DNA from 4 places in the Bacillus cereus group sp. BfR-BA-01316 genome. Region 3 is predicted to be linked to each of the others. Evidence: riboswitches for the same ligand, from Rfam matches in the RefSeq annotation. Region 3 holds a riboswitch; each other region holds the start of a gene.

Region 1 (4,264 bases), on a different contig from region 3:
ACGGTTGTGGTAAAGATTTTAACTTTGGAATAGATTGTTCAAAGAACTCTTTATCTTTTAATCCCCAACCGACAGACATTTGTTCAGTGCCTACGTAATCATTTAAATTAAAATAACGATCATATCCAAGTGCAGGATACATTACATCACGATTCCAAAATGTTTTATCGTTTGAATGGAAGACAGCGGAAGAATATCCATATTTCTTTAACTGTTCTGGTGTGGCAGTATATTCATTTGTTGCATGAGTAAAGAATACAGAACCACGATCTAACGGATAAAGGGAGTTTTCAACGATAAATTCAGCATCGGAAGTTTTACCTTGTCCCGTTTGATGATAGAAGTTATCGAAGTAAAAACTATCTTTTATAAACTCATTTAAAAATGGAGTAATCTCTTTTCCATTTATTTTTTTATTAATAACAAAACTTTGTGTAGATTCCATTGAAATTAAAATTACATTTTTACCTTTTGCAGCTCCGAATAAGTTTTTATCAACTTGCTTATCTTTTGCGTCAGTATAATTTTTAATTTCGGAGAATCCGTCGCCACTTGCAAATACACGTTCAGCCGAAGATTTAGATTGAAGTGTAATATCGAATAGATGATATGTGTATAAACCTAAATTTTTCACGACAGTTTGACGATCAAATGAGCGTGAGAACATTTGTGGTTTGTAAATAACTGAAACAGCAATTTGCAGTGCCAATAGCGCTGTTACACCACTAAAGAAAGTCCGTTTTTCAGAACGAGAAAGTGGCGCCCTGTCACAAAATGATGGGAATTTACGTGAAATAAACATTAAAATAATTGCATCTGCAAATAAAAGTAATGTTTTGTACGTAAAGAGCTCTTTAATGCTCGTTCCTAAGTCAGCCATATTATTTGTTTGGAATAAAACAGGGAAAGTAACAAAATCGTTATAGAACCCGTAAAACATTGCATTTCCAAATAAAATAAATGACAGTATAAAACTAATTCCAATAATAATTCGGTTTCGGTACTTAGATGCAAGTAAAGCTAAACCGAAAAATAAAAGTAATGAAGCTATTGGGTTAATAAAAAGCATAAATTCTTCAAAGAAGTTATCAATTTTAATATCAAATGCTAGCTTGTACACAATATATGTTTTAATCCATAATAAAACGACCGCAACGAGTGCAAATCGCAGTTTTGGAAACAAATGTTTTAGCATAATATACTCCTCTCTTAAAAGCATGACAGTTCATGTGAGTTTGTTTGAAAATCGTCTCACTATATATATACGAACAGTCCTTTATTATTATGATTATTATACTATGAGTATCATTATACGAAAATAAAGGGGAGTTGTGGGCTTTTTTTGTAACAATTGAGTAGAAAAAGCGAAGTGGGAGACAATAAAATGGAATTTCTATGTATGATTATTATCATTCGTTAAACATGGAAAGTATCGCGTAATGATACGGAGGTTATGATGCGGAAATTATTATATTTTATAGTATGCATTAGTTTTATGCTTTTTGTTTCACCGAGTGTATCAGTAGCACAATATGATGCACCGCTCATGGAAGATGCTCTTTATTCTGTGTTATTTCCAAAAATAAATGAAGCGATTGAGAAACAATATGGAAAATTAAAACCGTTTGATTGTCCTAAAATTATTAGTCTAAAAAAACTTTATAGCGGTACATATTTATTTCAAGCAGTAATTGAAATAACGAAATATGAATCAGGAATAGGTGGAAAAGTACTTCCGCCGTTTGAGAAGATAAGTATGACGTTTAACAATGAAGAAGGAGAATGGACTGTTACAAAAATCTCTATAAAGCGCTTACCAAATGACACGAAATTAAACTGTAAAAAAACAATATAAAAAATTGTTTGACAAATAAAATGTTCCTTTGGTATTGTTAATAGCAACAATTAGATGTTTGAAAATTAAATAGACTTACCTCATCTACTCTCAAAGGTAGAGGCCGCGATAGGAAAGAGTAAGCTATGGGAGATTTAGTGGAATCTGTGACCATAGGTTGAAAGGGACTATTGCCGAAATATAAGAATAACCACGTTATTCTTATATTGGGACTGCATTGAATAAATGTAGTACTGTCATAATATTTATTTTATGGAGAACTATTTGGAGATGTTGATGCGGTTTCTTATTTTGAGAAGATAACAACTCGTTTATTTTTTCAATATATATTTTTCCTAATAAGAAACGCGTGTGAACATTGTTCCGCGCGTTTTTTGTCTATCTAAAAGCGTGCTGCAATGAATAGAAGATTGGGGTTATGAGTTTTAGAGGAAATAAGGGAGGAATTCAAATGTATTTTCACGGCACAAGCCGAATCAATGGGCAAGGACACTTAGAAATTGGAGGGTGCGATACGACGCAACTAGCAAAACAATACGGAACACCACTTTATGTATACGATGAAGAGTCAATCCGAGGGAAATGTCGTGCGTTTCATCGTGCTTTTAAGGAAAGTGGTTTCTCTTATCAAGTAGCATATGCTAGCAAGGCGTTCTTGTGCATGGAGATGTGCCGAGTAGCTCGTGAAGAAAATATGTCTTTAGACGTTGTCTCTGGAGGAGAATTATATACTGCACTCCAAGCAGGATTTCCGGCATCGCGCATTCATTTTCACGGAAATAATAAAACAGAAGAAGAAATGATTATGGCTCTTCAGGCGAATATTGGTTGTTTTGTGGTAGATAATTTCTTAGAATTAGAAATTTTACATGATTTAGCAGTGCAACATGGGAAATTTGTGAACATATTAATCCGTGTAACGCCTGGAGTAGAGGCACATACACACGAATATATAACAACAGGTCAAGAGGATTCGAAATTTGGATTTGGTGTTTCAAATGGTCAAGCGATGCAAGCAATTGAGCTAGCTTTGCAAAAATCAAATTATAATGTGCTAGGGATTCACTCGCACATCGGATCGCAAATATTCGAAACGGCTGGTTTTGTTCGAGCAATTGAAGTATTACGTCAATTTTTAGAAGAAGTGCGAGAGCGAACAAATTATGTAGTGAAAGTATTAAATGTCGGCGGAGGTTTCGGTATACGTTATACGGAGTCTGATACACCGTTAACACTTGAAACGTATGTGCACGCTGTAACAAGTACGGTGAGAGAGCAGTTTACATTATGTGAATATCCGCTTCCTGAAATATGGATTGAGCCAGGGCGTAGTATTGTAGGTGATGCTGGAACAACAATTTATACAGTCGGAGCGGTGAAAGAGATTCCTGGTATTCGGAAATATGTTTCAGTCGATGGTGGGATGACAGATAATTTAAGACCGGCTCTATATGGAGCGCGTTATGAAGCCATGTTGGCGAATCGAGGGAATGATGAGAATGAGGAACTTGTTTCGATTGCTGGGAAATGCTGTGAAAGTGGAGATATGCTGATTTGGGATATTAATCTACCGCAAGTTGCTTCTTCTGATTTACTAGCAATTTCTTGCACGGGAGCATATGGGTATTCGATGGCTAATAATTATAATCGTATTCGTAGACCGGCTGTAGTCTTCGCAAAAGGCGGAACATCACAAATTGTTGTAGAACGTGAAACATATGAAAATATTATTGGGAACGATCGCATACGTATTAAAGAACTTGTTTAAATATGAAAAAAGGAGTTGTTCAGGATGGGCAATTCTTTTTTTATAAAATAAATAAAATATATCGGAAAACTAGGATTGAAAAAAATCAGAATTGTGATAAAATACAAATACAAAGCTTATCAAGAGAAGCGGAGGGAACTGGCCCTACGAAGCTCGGCAACCTGCTTATAGAAAGCAAGGTGCTAAATCCAGCAAAATGGAATCCATTTTGAAAGATAAGGTAAAATATATTACCGAACAGTCTTTTCGAAATGGGAAAGATTTTTTTTATGAATAAAAAGGGGGGCTGTTTGCGTGAGCGTACGGGAACATTTTGATGAAGTGTCCGAAAAAATTCAAACGATGCTTGCTGATATGAAATATGGTTCAATTACAATTGTTGTGCAAGATGGAAAAGTGATTCAATTAGAGAAAAGTGAAAAGGTCCGTTTAAAGTAAAAAGCGCTGACTAGAAAAACTAGAGGCGGTTTTAATCTATTTTATTAGATTAAAACCGTCTTTTTGCTTTTACAGGGGGAAAAAACATGTTGACGTACGAAACGTGGAAAGAAAATAGTGTTTCATTTTCTGAAGAAAATGAAACGAAGGGTGCGTTATCGGTATTAAGTTGGGCTTATAGAGAGTATAAAGATGAAATTGTA
Region 2 (4,264 bases), on a different contig from region 3:
TTAACGGATTTCGTACTTGTACATGAATCCGAAAACATTGTAGTGCATCATCATAGCTTTCAACAATTTTTGCCTCTCCGTATAAAAATTTAGGTAACGGTATTTTTCTTCCAAACATATAAAACCATTGCTTCTTTGAAGAAATATGCATTCCACCTTTTTCATCAATATAAAAATTCAATGTAGAAACGAGTAAATGTGGTTCACCAAAATAATCAACAATTTCATTTTCTTCTTCATCCAGCTTCATAACAGCGTTAAAATACCTTTTCTTATTATGAAAATAAAAAGTACGATTCCACCTTACAAATTCTTTCCCATGTGCATCTCGCTCAGCGGTATTATGTATCACAAACGGAACTTTTTCCCCACGCTCAGAGAAAAACATACGGAACTTCGATGCAATTTTTAAAATCAATTTAACGAAAAAAGATCCTCCGTAAATTTCATCCATCTCCCCTTCCCCAATAAAACTATTTTCCTTTGTAATCGCATATCGCTTCTGTAATTTTGGATGAAGTTTTTTATAGGATTCACCTAATAATTTTTCATAAATATTAACCATATCCTTATCCCTTTCTCGTCCTCTTGCAATTTTTTGCACTTGGTAAATTAGTGCTATTTATATAACCGACAATCGATAACCCTATTAGAAGAAAATTTAATGTAATCGGATTAAACGGTTGCATAAAACTTGTGATATTCGTAAGTCCTGCCACTATAGTTAAGCCTATTAACATAACAATATGCACTATAAACAACTTTCGTTTTTGAAGTGGCAATAGCCACATAACACCCCATATTATTTCTAAAAATCCAACTAGTTTAAGTATAAAAATACTACTTTCATTCGATCCAATTAACTCAAAAAGCATCTTCACTTCCTCTGGATGAGTAAAAATCACTTTCGGTACAATTCCTTGATATAACCATACGAAAGCAAATAAAAAGCAAATGAGCCAATAGGTCATCGTTCTTCTAATTAACATACTAGGATGAAGTCCCTTTTCTAACCATAATTTTAAAGCATCAAAACTCCATGCTGTCGCCCAACCTAATAAAGGCCGAAAAACATATGAATCTATCACATTCCCTATACGACCAAACCTTGTATCATAATCATATTGCGTTTCAAAATGAATATGTTCTCCATTCGGTGTATACTTCCAATAACCTCGTCCTATTTGTATAAGTGATAGCTTATTGTCTGTCCAAAATTTCAAAGAAGAAATGCGTTCCCCAGTGTCTTTTCTTATTTCACCTATCGATTCCCCTTCTCCGGCTATTTCAAGTCCAAATCCGATCTTTGTTTTATATAAAAACTTCTGTGGTTCTCCTTCTTTTTTCTCCAAATACGAAATTTCAGTAAAACGAACATCCCACTCTGTATGTATATCAGGCTCTTGTGTATATGCCCATAGTTTCTCCATTGTTGTGTTCATCTCTGTTGCTACATAAATAGGCTTTTTCTTCCCCATCCTTCCACCTCCCATGCGCTATATTTTCAATGTACATGCAATGAATTGATTTTGCTACATTTTTCACAAACTAATCTAAATAAAAGATAGAATTTTAAAAATATATACAAAACACTTGATTCCCTGAAAAATTTAAATTATTATAAAACAAATGTTACCAACAACTTCATAAATTATACACTCTCGCCTAAAACGTGAGATAGAGGTTGCAACGCTTATAAGTATTCTAAAGGAGACACAGAGATGTCTATGATCTTAGAGGAAAGGAAGTGTTGCCGAAATTGATAAATTTCTCTGTATTTATCAATTGGGGCTGTTTTCGAATAGAAACAGAACTGTCATATGTACAGACGTGTACGTATGAAGAGCTATCTACAAAAAAGAGATATCATTTTTATGATATTCCTTTTTTGGCGGTTTTTTTATTAGCTCCGTTTTCTGTTTCCCTTTTCCTGTAACAGCACCATCCTCACTTATTTGAGATGGTGTTTTTTATTTTTCTCTCTGGTAACTACAGGAATATTGGGATTTGTATATGTCCTAACCTATTCTTAAAAATGGACGAAAGAAGGAATTCGTAATGGAAACGATTGTACAAAAATTTGGCGGTACTTCTGTCGGAAGCGTCGAGCGCATTCAACATGTAGCAAATTTAATTATTGAAGAATATGAACGAGGACATAGTATTGTCTCTGTCGTTTCAGCAATGGGAAAAAGTACGGATAAACTTGTAGCACTTGCTAACGCTATTACTGAAAATCCAAGTAAACGTGAAATGGATATGCTCCTATCTACAGGAGAACAAGTAACCATTTCATTATTAACAATGACACTACAATCAAAAGGTTATAACGCAATTTCATTAACAGGATGGCAAGCTGGTATTACGACAGAATCTGTACATAGTAGTGCACGGATTACTGACATTAACACCAATCGTATTCAGTCTTATCTTACTGAAGGCACAATTGTTATCGTAGCTGGATTCCAAGGCATAAGTATAGAAAGTGAAATTACAACGCTTGGCCGCGGTGGCTCTGATACGACTGCTGTCGCATTAGCTGCGGCACTAAAAGCAAAAAAATGTGATATTTATACGGATGTGACTGGCGTATATACGACTGATCCACGAGTTGTACAAGATGCTTATAAATTAGATACAATTTCTTATGACGAAATGTTAGAGCTTGCCAATCTCGGTGCTGGCGTATTACACCCACGCGCTGTTGAATTTGCTAAAAATCATAATGTAGTTTTAGAAGTACGATCAAGCATGGAACAAGAAAACGGAACAATTGTAAAAGGAGAATGTAACATGGAACAACAATCAATCGTTAAAGGTATTGCATTTGAGGATAACATTACACGCGTCACAATTAAAGGATTAGAGCAAGGTGCACTTTCAACAGTTTTCTCTACATTAGCAGCAGCACATATTAATGTAGATATTATTATTCAAAGTATTACAAATGAAGGAACTGTTCATCTTTCCTTCTCTATCCATTCTAATGACTTACGAGAAACACTAGAAGTATTGGAACAGAATCAAGAAGCACTTCACTATGAATCTGTAGAGTATGAAAATCATTTAGCAAAAGTATCAATTGTAGGATCTGGTATGGTATCTAATCCAGGTGTTGCAGCGAATATGTTCACTACTTTAAAAGAAGAAGATATTCATATTAAAATGGTAAGTACATCAGAAATTAAAGTATCTGTCGTTATTGACCGCCTTCATTTAGTAACGGGTGTTGAAGCACTTCATCAATCATTTATGGCGAAAATTGAACCTTTAGTGCAAATGGGCTAATTTTATATTTATTATTCAGCAGTAAAGCTCACAAAAAATTTTACTAATCTATTTCTTTCCTATTTAAATAGAAAAAAGCTGTTCACATAGATTTCAATACTCTATGCAGACAGCTTTTTATTATGATTTCTATTCAACATTCTAGATAGAAGAATTAATTTGCTCACTATAGGCTTTTCCTAGGAAATATAACAGACTCTTCTCACTTTTTTCATATATATCCTTTCGCTCTTTCCCTTGAATTCCTTCATAATCGATAAAAGAAACTATTAATACAACTCACTGTAAACCACTCGTTTACACAACAAAAAAGGGAGGGTAGCTCTATTCCTGAGCTACTCTCCCTCATATTTCTATTAAAACAGATGAATGTTTTCTTTCTTGCAAGCTTCACGTAAATCGTCAGGCCATACAGAGGATTGAACTTCACCGATATGCGCTTTACGTAAGAAGTACATACACATTCTTGATTGGCCGATACCACCACCAATTGTTAATGGTAGTACGTCTTCTAAAATTCCTTTATGGAAATCATATTCACGTTTGAAATCGTCACCAGTTTTCGTTAACTGTTCGTCAAGTGATTTACTGTCAACACGAATTCCCATTGATGATAATTCGAATGAAGCTTGTAGTACTGGGTGCCAGAATAAAATGTCACCGTTTAATTTCCAATCGTCATAATCAGCTGCGCGCCCATCGTGTTTTTCACCTGAACGAAGTGCATCACCAATTCCCATAATAAAGACTGCACCGTGTTCTTTTGCAATTGCATGTTCACGATCTTTCGGTGTTAACTCTGGATATTTGTCTTCTAGTTCTTGGGAAGTAATGAAAACTACATCTTCTGGTAAATACTTTCCAAGAAACGGATATTTCTCAAACAAGTGATCTTCTAAATCTTTGAATATTCCATAAATTGTTCGTACTGTTTCTTGTAGGTAATCGACAGTACGCCATTCTTTTTGAACGATTT
Region 3 (4,264 bases):
GTTTATTATTAGCTGTTTTCATATAGATTGTTGCTTTCTTTACAAATAATTAAAAACAAAAATCTTTTGGTAAACAGCCATTTTTTATCACCGTTCTTAACCCATGTTTCATAATCCATGGATTGACAGGATGGTTATTATTGAGCAATTCTCGCAACCAATGAAAAACAATTTCTTTATCTTCTTTCGTAATATCATTGATGTGATTTGCTACCCATTTTTTCACCTCAGTGGTCAGTTAAAAACAATTTTTATTTTTTAATCGACAATCCATACACCAACGTCTCACTAGGAGTCGTAATGCTAAAACCAGTCGTCTTATAATCAAGTTTCACCGTAGCACCAGTGTAGTCTTTCGTGAATGAGTCCATTTGTACAATAAGCTGTTCATCTTCATATACAACATCATCCGCATTATATGTATCCCAAATTAAATCAACATCAACGAAAATGCTGCAAGAGTTTGTCATTGTTCCTCTAATGCGAATGATCTTTTTGTCTTCACGTTCTAGTCTATGTATAGCTGCTATTGCTTCATCAGTAATACGAATGTTCATGTAACCCCAACCTTTATTTATATTTTCTCTATTATTGCAAAAACAGGAGAAATAGGGAAGGGAGAAGCATTGCAATAAAAAACGAGCAAACAAATTTGTTTGCTCGTTTTACTTTATTTCAGTTCACATTTATCAAGTGGAATGACTTTCGTTTTCTTAGTAAATTTATAACCTAACCATAGTACTAAGAAGAGTGGTAAACCGATGTAAGAAACGAGCACACCGTTCCAATCGATAGATGCTCCCGTAAATGCTCCGTAGTTTTGACCTAAAATAACGATAACACAAAGTGTAAATGCAAAGATTGGACCGAACGGGAACCATTTTGCTCTATACGGTAAATCTTTTAAATCTTTCCCTTGTGCAACATAAGCTTTTCGGAAACGGTAATGACTAACAGCAATTCCTACCCAAGCAATAAATCCTGACATCCCAGAAGCATTTAATAACCAAATGTATACAACACCGTCACCGTATAAAGAAGCGATGAAAGCGACACTACCAACTACTGATGTTGCGATTAATGCGTTAACAGGTACACCGCGGCTATCTAATTTGCCTAAGAACTTTGGTGCTTTTCCTTGGCGAGCTAAATCCCAAAGCATACGAGTTGATGCATACATGCCAGAGTTACCAGCAGATAAAACTGCAGTTAAAATAACAGCGTTCATAACAGAAGCAGCGAAGGCAACGCCCGCTTTTTCAAATACAAGTGTAAATGGACTTACTGTAACATCACTTGCTGCAAGGCTATCAGTCGTATAAGGAATTAATAAACCGATAACAAGAATTGCTAAAATATAGAATAATATAATGCGCCAAAAGATAGAACGAATTGCTTTCGGAATATTGCGTTCTGGATCAGCAGTTTCACCAGCAGCCACTCCTAATAATTCAGTTCCTTGGAATGAGAAACCAGCAGCCATAAATACACCGATAATTGCCATGATTCCACCGTTAAATGGTGCATCTGCAACAGTGAAGTTTTTAAAGCCGACAGATTCGCCGCCCATAATTCCAAAAATCATCATAAAACCGACAATTAAAAAGATAATAATAGTAACTACTTTAATAAGTGCGAACCAATATTCAGATTCACCAAAACCTTTAACAGATAAATAGTTTAAGAGAAAAATAATAGCTAAACAAAGTCCACTCCAAATAAGAGAAGGTGTATCTGGGAACCAAAATTTCATAATTAATGTTACGGCCGCTAGTTCAGCAGCGATCGTAATCGCCCAGTTATACCAATAGTTCCATCCAAGTGCAAAGCCAAGTGATGGATCAACAAATTTTGTTGCATAAGTGCTAAAAGATCCAGTAACAGGCATGTAAGCTGCGAGTTCTGCTAAGCTTGTCATTAAGAAATAAACCATAATTCCAATTGCAGCGTATGCGACTAGTGCACCGCCAGGACCAGCCGAATGGATAACACCACCGCTGGCAAGAAATAGTCCGGTACCGATTGTACCACCGAGAGAAATCATCGTAAGGTGACGAGATTTTAATCCGCGTTTTAATTCACCTTGTCCTTGTGTAGTTTGCGTTTTAGAGGTAGCTTGATTCGTTGCGCTATTCATGTTCAACACTCCTTTTCTTGTAAGATAGGAAGGAGCGGGGGAGAAAAATACAAAAAACCGCCAAAAGAATTAGGCGGAACGTTTCACAAATAACCACCCCATCATACCCTTCCGTTAAGATAGCACACCACGTTTACTCGGTATTTTGTAAACGTGACAGTTCTGTTCCTTTCGGAGACAGCCCCAGCCAATATTTCCAGAGAAGAAATATAAACTTCGGCAACTTTTCCTTTTAAACGGAGTCGGGTGACATTCTCTGTGTCTCGGCCGTTCTACTCTTAAAAGTTGCAACCTCTACCTCATCGGATTGATGAGGATTTATTCATTGCTATGATTTTTAATATATGGCAATTGTAATGAGTTTCTGAAAATATTGCAAGGGATTTTGTTAGGAAAAGTCAAAAAATATCGGTTATTGTATAGGAAACGCTCGCAAAGCTCCACCCGAACCTACTGTTATGTAACAATAAATAAAGAAAGAAATTGTTATACAAATGTTTCGCAAAAAATATTGAAAAACCCTTTAAAATTAAAAGAAAATTCAGAAAATATAATTCGACATAAATATCAAAAGGGATTAGTTTTTTATTTTGTTTCAAAGAATAAACATATGTTTACGTAAAAAAGAATGAATATTCTATATATTTATAGTGAAATTGTAGTATTGTTTAATTGAAAAGGGGACATCGTTATGAAATTAGAAACGGAAAGATTACATATTATCCCGTGTACGGAAGAATGGGTTCAAATTACGAATAATCAAGGATACAATAGTGGCCCGCATATTTTAGGGCATATAGAAAATTTGAAACAAGATGCGGCTGTATTACCGTGGGGCGCGTGGTATGTTATTCGGAAAGAGGATGATGTTGTTCTAGGTGATATAGGATTTAAAGGGAAACCGAACGAGCAACATACAGTAGAAATTGGTTACGGATTTATTGAGAAATATTGGAATGAAGGTTATGCAACAGAAGCAGTTAGTGAATTAATGAAATGGGCTTTTCAAACAGGAGAAGTGGAAACGATTATAGCGGAGACACTCCTTGATAATTATAGCTCTATTCGTGTATTAGAGAAATTACATATGAAAAGAGTAAATAATACAGAAACGATGATCAATTGGAAGATTGAAAAATAAAGAATACCGCTCGAAGCAAATCGGGCGGTATTTTGCGTAATTATGGTAGCATTTGTTTTTGATCTGTTGGATAGCTACTCGTCGCTTGTTTCGAATACTTTGAATGGTTACGGACAGAAATAAAAATAGAAATAATAACGACAAGACCAACTGCAACATAAGAAAGTGTAATAATAGTTGGATCAACTTTAAATGATGTAAGCAATGTACGTATATTCGTAAAAATAATAAGTCCGCCAACGAGTACGCCGAGTAAATGCGAAGGAACGATGCGTACTAACCATGCCGCGATTGGTGCGGCAACAATACCACCGAGCATTAGGGCAAATACCCAAACCCAGCTTATTTGTTCCCAACCAAGTGAGATGAAAAAGCCGATTGTTGCAGCGAGTGAAACAGGAAATTCGCTCGTATCTACAGATCCAATAACTTTTCTAGCATCATTCCCTTTTGCAAGAAGAACAGGTGTCGTAATAGGTCCCCAGCCACCACCGCCAGTTGAATCAACAAATCCTGCGAACAAGCCAAGTGGCACAAGTTGTTTAGCAGACATACGCTTATTTGAAGCAACAATTTGTTTTTGAATGATGAATCGTAATAAAATATAAACCCCTAAAGTAAATAAAAATAAGGAAATGTACGGTTTAATAATATCGCCCGGTAAATTACTTAAAAAACATGCTCCGACAAAAGCGCCAATCGCTCCTGGCAATGTAAGTCTAGAAACTGTATATTTATCAACGTTTCCGAATCGTATATGAGATGCACCGGAAGCGGCAGTAGTGACTACTTCAGCTAAATGAACCGATGCAGAAGCAACAGCTGGTGCAATACCAAACATTAATAATAAAGAGGAAGACGTTACCCCATACGCCATTCCAAGCGCTCCATCAATCAATTGAGCGAAAAATCCGATAATAGAAAAGATAATTAATTTCTGCATAAATAATCCCCCTGTAATAATAAATGAAAAAGGCACTTTTCCC
Region 4 (4,264 bases), on a different contig from region 3:
TATAATACTTGTAATCAATTTCTATACTTATAGTATAACAAGCAGATATGAAAAATCAACCGGCACTATATGGCCAAAAAGAAAACATGTTATAGTGAACAGATATTTGAACTATAAAGAAGAAATCCTCTTCTTCGTTTTCGGTACGATAATAAATTTAATCCAGAGCATCCCAATGACTGCAATGATCAAACTATGTAGTAATTGTCCTGTAGCAATGAGTATAACAACTGAAAATACAATGAGTTGAATACTTAGTAATGTGAAAATTAAGCTAAGAAATTGATTCATTCTTTCTTCAGTGGCAATCGGATACAATGCCACGATAATATTTCCCGAAAAATACTTCCACAGCGAACGAAGCTGCATAGAGATCATATATAGGACGCAGTAAGCGATAGCGCCTTTTACGTATATATTCGGTACGAAATATAGGATGAAAGAACCGATTAACCCTAAGCGAATATATATACCGAAATAATCATTCCCACGTAAAAACGATAGTGTATGTAAATAGAAGAAAGTAGCTTGTTTTTTATGTAGTAAAGGTTCGATCCAATTTGTAAGCCATTTTCTGCCGTTTACTTGTTTTTTTAGCTGCGGAACATCGGTGAAGATGCTAGCGAATTGATAAAAGCGTATGTCCATTTTTTCTTCTTGTTCGATTATGTATTCCCACGGTATGCGCTTTGTAGGCTGTTTTTTTGTATATAGAAGTAGGAAGGAAAGAAGTAATAGTAAGCCGCCTAGCACAATAATATTTGCAACAGAAAATAGCATGTAAATGATAAGTGCATTACAAGTAATGCGCACTATAAGCCATATGTTTTTTTCATGACTATCACGCCATATCCAATGTATGTATATGTTCCAGCCCTTTAAAATCATTAAAACGATAAAGATTGTACATAAGAAAGGTACAGTCAATTGTAATGATTGCATAGCAAGCGGTACGATAATAAGGAACGTAAATACAAGCGGGAAAAGCTGAATGATGTAATTATATAGAAGAGATTTTTTGAAATAAGATGTTAATTTCTCTTCTAGTGCTAGTAAATAGACAGCGTCAGGTTTTTGAATAAATGTGCGAACTTGGCATCTCGTTATAATGAGTGTAAGTACGATCGTGATGAGTAATAAAGATATTCCTTTAGAAGGATCCGTTTTAAGAAACTTTGCGTAATAATATGCACCTACACATGAGACGAAGATGAAGCTATATAGCAAACCGTTAATCATACGTGCAAAGTATGTGATGGCATTTTGAATATGTTGTTGAAAGCGAGAGCTCCATAGTGATTCGATTGACATGTTTTTCACCTCTTTTTTCTATTATATATGTTTTATTAAGCAAAAAACGAGCAAATTGCGTTACGCAATTTGCTCGTCTTTCTTTTCGTTATTTTTTTTCTGATCACGATTCATTAATGGATAGAAGGCAAAGCCGATTACGAATAAACCAATTCCGAGAAGGAATGTTTTTATATCGGACGCGCCTGTTTTAATAACCCATAAAGCATAGCAAATTGCAATGACTGCGACCACGCCATCTATAATTCTTGCCCGTAACTCATTTTTATAAGTTTCACCAGTTGCGACCAGTTTTAACTGGAAGATTGGTGAAACGAGATATGGAATGAGGTAGGCTAAAGTTGATACTGTAATAACGAATGTATAAGCTTCCGCAATGGTTCCAGATAGTGTTGAGAATAAGAATACTTGCGACATAATGTTTGTTAATCGTAATGAGTAAATTGGACTTCCTTTTTTATTTGTTTTTGTAAAGAAGGAAGGGAAGAAACCTTCTTTGGCTGCTTGATAAGGTACTTCTGAGCTTAATAAAATCCAGCCTAATATTGAACCGAATAGGGAAGTAAGAGCAAGTAATGCCATAAGTTTCCCGCCGCCGTGACCCATTGCAGCGTTTAATGCGTCTGCTAATGGACGTTCAGAAGCTTGTAATTTATCAACGTGAAGTACACCCATTGTTAAAATTGTAATTCCTAAGTAAATTGCAACTGTGATAAGTAATCCTGCAACAGTGGCGCGTTTTACCGTTTTTGGGGAGGTAGCTCGGTTTGATAAAAGAACGGCTGATTCAATCCCGATAAATGCCCAAAGCGTTGTAAGAGCCGCTAAATTTACTTGTGAAAGGAGGCCGTGTGATACGCCTTCTTTATCGATCATTGGTGTGTACCATTGTCCAAACTTTGAAGCTTCGAATGCAAATAAAGTAACGACGATGAATAGAAGGAATCCAGTCACTTTCGTTGTCGTTGCTAAGAAGTTTAGCTTCCCAGCTCCGCTTACACCGTTTGTTAAAATTAAATGTGTGCCCCATAGTAAGACAGAACAAATAGTAAATGTAATTAGTTTTCCAACTTCTATATTGAAAGAGCCAATTGAAAACAATAGACGCGTATCTTTCATAATTGGGAAGAAGAGTGATAAATATCCCGCGAAAGATGTGATAATGGCAACGTTACTTGCCCAATTTGCTACCCAATATCCCCACACCATGCTGAAACCAGCCATTTTTTTCTTTTTTGGTGATGAGAATAAAGCATATGCATGACTTTGTGGTCCTGTCGTTAAATCAGGACGACGAATTGCTAAATTACCGAAAACAAGAGCTAGCATTAAAACACCAAACCCTGTTGTTAACCAAGCTAAAGTGACACCGAGAGGGCTAGCTGTTTGTGCCAACGTACTTGGCACCATGAAAATACCAGCGCCAACCATGTTACCGACAACGAAAGCTGTTAGTACCCAAAAGCCCCATTTTTTTTGTTGCATAGAAAATACCTCCAAAGTTAGTATAACCAAGTCAAGCGAGGAGATATGTATGTCTTCCTGCTAGGGAAGAGAAGTTCCAAACAAAACAAAAAAAGCACGTAATTTGCCGCTACATGCTTTCTATCTTATAAGAAACCCACGACATACCTCTCGATAGCTCTCCACAAACGAAACGTTTGTGACAGTTCTGCACTTATTAAATGCAGACCCAGCAAGCGCGCATGGTGGGCACGTCTTACTTCGGCAACCATTCCTTTCTCATTCATTCATCAATGCCACTACATCTCCTGAAATGATACTCTTAATGATTGCAACCTCTACCTCACCGAGATACGAATGAGGATTTATGTATTAAATTAACATGTTTAAGAGTAACAAATGTATTTTTATACGTCAATGGATATAGTAATAATCAGATTATAGAGAAGAGTTCGTTATTAGGTCCTGTAGGATTTAAGCCGCTTCATAATACACAAGTGTTTCGGAAATTTAAAAAGCAGCTGACCTAAATATTAGATCAGCTGCTGAATATAAGATTAAACTAAGTTTAATACAGTTACTTTTTGACGAGTCATAGACTCAAGGCTCTTACGAATACCTTGTGCGCCCATACCTGAACCTTTTACACCGATGAATGGGAAGTGGTCAGGACCGCGCTCTGTGCGTCCGTTAATTTGAACAGAACCAGTGTCGATTTTGTTAGCAATTGCAAATGCTTTGTTAATGTCTTTCGTGAAGACACTTGCTTGCAAGCCAAACTCTGATTTGTTAGCAATTTCAATCGCTTGTTCGTCAGAAGAAACACGGATGATTGGAAGGATTGGGCCAAATGGCTCTTCCCAAGCAACTTTCATTTCTTCTGTTACGTTGTCGATTAATGTTGGGTAAATTAAGTTACGCTCACGTTTGTTACCGATAACGATTGTTGCACCTTTTTCAGCAGCATCGTCAATTAAACCTTGAACGAAGTCAGCAGATTTGTCGTCGATTAATGGAACGATTGTGCTGTTTTGTTCTGGAGATCCAACTGATAGTTCAGCCACTTGCTCTTTTAATAAGCCAGCTAGTTCGTCTGCTACATTTTCGTGTACAAGTACACGTTTAATAGCTGTACAACGTTGACCTGAGTAAGAGAATGCACCGCTTACGATATGCTTTGCAGCTTCTTGTAAGTCTGCATCTTCACAAACGATACCAGGATCTTTACCACCAAGTTCTAATACAAGTGGAATCATCGCAGCTTTTTTCGCTAAATGTTTACCTGTATTTGTACCACCTGTGAACGATACCATATTTACGCCAGGATGTTCTACTAAGTAGTCACCAATTACAGAACCGCGTCCTGTAGCTACGTTTACAAGACCTTTTGGAAGGCCCGCTTTATGAAGTGCTTCAACCATTTTAATACCGCTAATAGCACCTTGAGTTGCTGGTTTGAAGATAACAGCGTTACCCATAATAAGTGCTG

The links. A riboswitch is a leader RNA that binds a small molecule or an ion and turns the genes downstream of it on or off. The one in region 3 is predicted to bind lysine.
Region 1: another riboswitch for lysine. It lies ahead of lysA (diaminopimelate decarboxylase); the one in region 3 lies ahead of MR071_RS15580 (amino acid permease).
Region 2: another riboswitch for lysine. It lies ahead of MR071_RS05395 (aspartate kinase); the one in region 3 lies ahead of MR071_RS15580 (amino acid permease).
Region 4: another riboswitch for lysine. It lies ahead of MR071_RS18680 (amino acid permease); the one in region 3 lies ahead of MR071_RS15580 (amino acid permease).

What each region holds. Positions count from the first base shown of each region.
Region 1 covers NZ_JAKUGX010000028.1:24,377-28,640, forward strand. Annotated here, with positions in the region: gene MR071_RS19060 (LTA synthase family protein) at 1-1,195, opposite strand, end outside; gene MR071_RS19065 (DUF3888 domain-containing protein) at 1,457-1,855, shown strand; lysine riboswitch at 1,945-2,126, shown strand; gene lysA (diaminopimelate decarboxylase) at 2,307-3,623, shown strand; SAM riboswitch class I at 3,737-3,845, shown strand; gene MR071_RS19075 (YezD family protein) at 3,918-4,061, shown strand; gene MR071_RS19080 (phosphoadenylyl-sulfate reductase) at 4,148-4,264, shown strand, end outside.
Region 2 covers NZ_JAKUGX010000004.1:154,762-159,025, reverse strand. Annotated here, with positions in the region: gene MR071_RS05405 (DUF4166 domain-containing protein) at 1-565, opposite strand, end outside; gene MR071_RS05400 (DoxX-like family protein) at 570-1,478, opposite strand; lysine riboswitch at 1,671-1,857, shown strand; gene MR071_RS05395 (aspartate kinase) at 2,059-3,288, shown strand; gene asnA (aspartate--ammonia ligase) at 3,645-4,264, opposite strand, start outside.
Region 3 covers NZ_JAKUGX010000019.1:76,702-80,965, forward strand. Annotated here, with positions in the region: partial or broken gene MR071_RS15570 (DNA alkylation repair protein) at 50-226, opposite strand; gene MR071_RS15575 (iron-sulfur cluster biosynthesis family protein) at 252-557, opposite strand; gene MR071_RS15580 (amino acid permease) at 671-2,137, opposite strand; lysine riboswitch at 2,250-2,442, opposite strand; gene MR071_RS15585 (GNAT family N-acetyltransferase) at 2,829-3,278, shown strand; gene MR071_RS15590 (sulfite exporter TauE/SafE family protein) at 3,319-4,221, opposite strand.
Region 4 covers NZ_JAKUGX010000027.1:25,140-29,403, reverse strand. Annotated here, with positions in the region: gene MR071_RS18685 (ABC transporter permease) at 112-1,311, opposite strand; gene MR071_RS18680 (amino acid permease) at 1,372-2,796, opposite strand; lysine riboswitch at 2,943-3,124, opposite strand; gene gapN (NADP-dependent glyceraldehyde-3-phosphate dehydrogenase) at 3,333-4,264, opposite strand, start outside.